DNA from 2 places in the Vreelandella sp. L-25 genome. Region 1 is predicted to be linked to the other one. Evidence: riboswitches for the same ligand, from Rfam matches in the RefSeq annotation. Region 1 holds a riboswitch; the other holds the start of a gene.
The links. Region 1 has a riboswitch for thiamine pyrophosphate ahead of AC13CN_RS16480 (sodium:solute symporter family transporter). Riboswitches for the same ligand answer to the same signal wherever they lie in the genome.

Region 2: linked by a shared signal. The riboswitch ahead of thiM (hydroxyethylthiazole kinase) and the one ahead of AC13CN_RS16480 (sodium:solute symporter family transporter) in region 1 are both predicted to bind thiamine pyrophosphate.

Annotation. Positions count from the first base shown of each region.
Region 1 is NZ_JBSXNH010000091.1:69,330-71,525, forward strand. It holds gene AC13CN_RS16480 (sodium:solute symporter family transporter) at 1-1,130, opposite strand, end outside; TPP riboswitch at 1,120-1,223, opposite strand; gene AC13CN_RS16485 (carboxymuconolactone decarboxylase family protein) at 1,268-1,537, opposite strand; gene AC13CN_RS16490 (hypothetical protein) at 1,712-2,196, shown strand, end outside.
Region 2 is NZ_JBSXNH010000058.1:136,915-139,110, reverse strand. It holds gene AC13CN_RS07320 (DUF6164 family protein) at 1-215, opposite strand, end outside; gene gloA (lactoylglutathione lyase) at 217-750, opposite strand; TPP riboswitch at 1,080-1,171, shown strand; gene thiM (hydroxyethylthiazole kinase) at 1,196-2,005, shown strand; gene thiE (thiamine phosphate synthase) at 1,995-2,196, shown strand, end outside.

The DNA.
Region 1 (2,196 bases):
ACGATGGCGGCACACAGCAGATCGGCAATCAGGAACAGGCGAAGCACCGAGAGCCCCTGCAGAGCAATCACAATCACCGGCACCATGATCGCGACAGTAAGCCAGCGGGCCTTGGTTAAAGCATCTGGGCGGTCGCCGCTGGCCCATAGCGAGGCAATCCCGTTTTGTAACGTGTCGACGCTAGACGTGACCAGGGTAACGGCAAGTACCAGTGACGGCAGCGTGATCCATATCGGCGCATCGCTTAACAGCGCAAAAAACGGCATGGGAGGCTCACCTAAGCTGACACCGCTCATGGCGGCCATCATGCCCACGCCACCAATTACCATCACCACGAGAATCGTCATACCACCGCCTAGCCAAGCGCCACGCCCAAGGCTTTGGTCATCTTGTGCCGCCCACACTCGCTGCCAATAGCCCTGGTGGAATAAATTGGCAGCCGTCACAGCAATCACCAGCGTCAATGCCACGCTGAGCGAGCTACCGATTGGCAATGAGGGTAAAGCGGCGTCGCTGGGCATGCTCGGTAGCCGCCAAAGCGTTACGCTCGCCACCGCCAGTAGTAGGGCCAACAGCAGCCATGCCTGCCAACGGTCGGTCGCAAGGCTGGCGCGAAGGCCGCCCATCACGGTGTACACCAGCGTCGTTAGAGCAACGCCAATGATCACCACGGCAGGCGGCACATCAGAGAGCAGCGCGGTAATAGCCCCAATGGCAGTTAACTCAGCGGCTAAAAAGCAGCCCATATAAGCAACAGATACCATCGCCACAAAGCGACGAACGTTTTTGCCATAGCACGCCTCAGCAAACTCCGCGATGCTGCGCCCTTCAGGCAGCGCTTGGCGTATTTTTGGCCCATAAAGGCCCAATACAATAAACGGAAGCGCCGAGCCAAAGGCATAGCCCAGCAGCGCCACGGGGCCAACAAAGGCACCAATTTCAGGTGGAGCAAACAGAATCCAGGCACCCATTCCAGAGGCTAAAAAAGACAGCCCCAGAGTGGACGCAGTTTGCGAGTTGCGGGCGGTGACATAATCATCCAGCGAGCCGCCGCCAAAGCGTGCCCGAAGACCCAGAAATGCAAAGCAGCACAGGGCTGCGCCTAACACAGCAGACGTTAGGTATGGCATGTCGCGCTTCCTCCGCCGGTACGAACCGGATCAGGTTCCAGGGTCTGCGTTACGCGCATTCTCAGCCCGTTTTGGGCTCCCCTGGCGACAGTGAATGAAGGCGTCATCCTCAATCAAAGCAGCGCCGTAGTAAAGTCTTAAGGCGTTTCGCGAACCAATTCGTCAGGCTTTTTCGGCACGCGCCCCATGAGATAGAACTCGGAATTAGGCGGCGTGCCCGCTAGGGTCACCAGGCGATTCGACATACCAAAAAAAGCGCGAAACTCCTCAGGGCGATGCGCCAGCATCAGAAACACATTAGGCACGAACCCCGCTTTTTCCTGCACAGCTAACATCGCATCACGAATATCGTTTGGCACATCATCCAGCGTTTCGGGAAGTTTAAAACGGCTAATAGCAGCAGACATATTGACACCTTCTTGTTATGTTCATGATATAAATAGCGCGATTAAATTAACTGGTAACAAATAGCTAACTAAAGCACCTTTCATTTCGCGTTCGCGCTCACCATACTCTTATTAAGTCCATGTCATAAAAGCCGTACGTTATCAGCAAAGCGGCGTACTAACAGGGAAACCACCATGACATACTCTGAAGCTAAAGAGCACACGCCAGGGCGTTTGCATGAGCTTTTTGCCGACCCTTACCGTGCGTTCGAAAACGATACGGATGAGCGTCAGCTACATATCCGCGTTATGCTTCATACGCTGCTAGCACGCCCGATGCAGCGCGGGCAAGTCACTCTACGTGTCATTCATGGCTGGGAGAACGGAGGCTTTGAGCCATCTGACCTGCAGCACGCCGATTATGCGCTACATAGCTTAGATGACTACCACACTGCCGTGGAGCGCTTCACCACCGCCACCCGGCAAAATGAGCCGCTGCCTGCCGATAACACGTCCATTTTAGCTGCCCCTCTTGCCGATGCCATCACAGATGCCGAGGCAGAAGGCCAAACGCTGACAGACGATATTGTCGAAACGCCTGCACGTTGGCCTGCGTTTAATGGTGGGTTAGCCCTCTATACGCTATTTAAGATGTATCACCGCCTGGTTTACGGCGAAGA
Region 2 (2,196 bases), on a different contig from region 1:
CGTGCGTTAGCTTGGCGTTCGGCCTGATACTCGGCCAATGCGGCCTCTGCGTCATCACGCTGGACAGGGTTGCGCAGCCAAATGGCATCGACCCCCAGGCGGAAAAAGCCCGCCTGGGTTTCGTACACATCAAAGCCATGCTCATCCAGCAGTTGGCGGACTTCCATGGCTTCTTCATCGGTTACATGGCGCAACCGAAACAGCAAATGGGCCATCTTAGTCGCCCATGGCTGCCATGCGGTCGGCTTGAATCACTTCAATCCAGTAGCCATCCGGATCTTTCACGAAGATAACGTCTTTCATCTTGCCCTGGTCGGCACGCTTCACGAAGGTTACGTCGTGCTCATCAAACCACGCCTGGGCGGCTTCTAAATCCGGCACGTTGAAACAGATATGGCCAAAGCCCTGGGGCTCAGCGTTGCCATCGTGGTAGGCAAAATCCTGCTGGGTTTCGGTGCCCCAGTTGTGGGTCAGTTCTAACAGGCCTTTCTGGCTAAAGGTCCAGGCGGTGCGGGCTTGGGTATCTTCCGGCACGCTGTCGCTGGCTTCCACGTTGGCGAGGAAGTAGAGCGAAAACTGCATCTCTTCAAAGTCCAGCCGACGCAGAACCTGCATACCAAACACTTTGGAGTAGAACGCCAGGGCGCGTTCCGGGTCTTTGACCCGCAGCATGGTGTGGTTTAAGCGAAAACCCTGAGTTTGTGGGGCAACGGGGGCAACGCCTGGGTGCTGTTCACCTTGAAACGACATACAACTCTCCTATTGCGGGTTGGGGCATTATGAAAAGTATGCTGATATAACGCAAATTCTTTGACGAACATATTACCTTGTACAAGGCTTAGGCTGCTAACAGCGTCAAGCTGTCTACCGCTATTTGCGTATTGATCATTTTGCTTACTTCCCCCTGCTATGAGGGCGCAGGTTGTATATTTCCAGCCCTCACCCAAGGACCCTTTATGTTCCGCGATCGAAACGTACTAGGTGAGCCGTTAACACCCTGCCGCCACTCTCTTAATCGTTGCTGAAAAGTAGCGGCTGCACTGGGGCTTTACAGCCTCGCCCAAGGCTAGGATAGTACCCACCAACGACAGGGGCGCCGCTTGGCGGCTGAGAAGCACCCTTTGAACCTGAACCGGATAACGCCGGCGTAGGGAGTCGTGGTGCTTTTCACCACCTCCTCCGCCGGGAGGATGCTATGACCCACCCCCCACTTGGCGACATGCTCGCCACTCTACGCGAGTCTACGCCGCTTGTTCACTGCATGACTAACTATGTTGCGATGAACAGCACGGCTAACCTACTGCTGGCTACGGGTGCCTCGCCTGCCATGCTGCATGCCCCTGAAGAGGTGGCTGAATTCACCGCAATAGCGGGCGCACTCTCCATTAACATTGGCACGCTCTCTACCCCTTGGGCAGAGTCGATGCAGCTTGCCGCTCGCACGGCTAAAGAAACAGGCACCCCATGGGTGTTAGACCCAGTAGCGGTCGGGGCCACCGCCTTTCGTCAGCAGGTCTGCACCGCGCTGCTTGCCCATCGGCCTAACGTCATTCGCGCCAACGCATCGGAAGTCATGGCGCTCACTGGCTTAGCCAGCCAAGGTCGCGGCGTCGATGCCACCACCACAACGGAGGATGCCGCCCAAGCGGCGATCAAGCTGGCACAGCAGCAGTGCTGCATTGTTGCCATGACCGGCGAAACCGATTTGATTACCAATGGCACCCACCACTACCGTTTAACGGGCGGCCACGCGCTAATGCCGCGCGTAACCACCCTGGGCTGCGGGTTAAGCGCTTTGGTAGCGGGTTTTTTGGCCGCCAACCAGGCCCATCCACTTTCGGCAACGCTGGCTGCGCTGGCGTGCTTCAGCATTGCCGGAAGCCGTGCGGGGCAGCAGGCCAGTGGGCCGGGCAGTTTTCAGGTCGCGCTACTGGATGCGCTGTATGCCCTTACCCCTGACGATCTCTCTTCTCTTAGCCAGCTGGAGACGCTCCATGCCGTTTGATCTTTCGCTCTATTTAGTCACCGATGCTGCGTTATGCGCCGAAACGGGGCTTGAAGCGACCGTGGAAGCCGCCGTGAAGGGGGGCGTGACCATGGTGCAGCTGCGCGATAAGCATGCCAGCGATGAGGCCATGATTGCCCAGGCAACACGGCTGAAAGCACTGCTGGAAGGTAGCGGTGTGCCCTTGATTA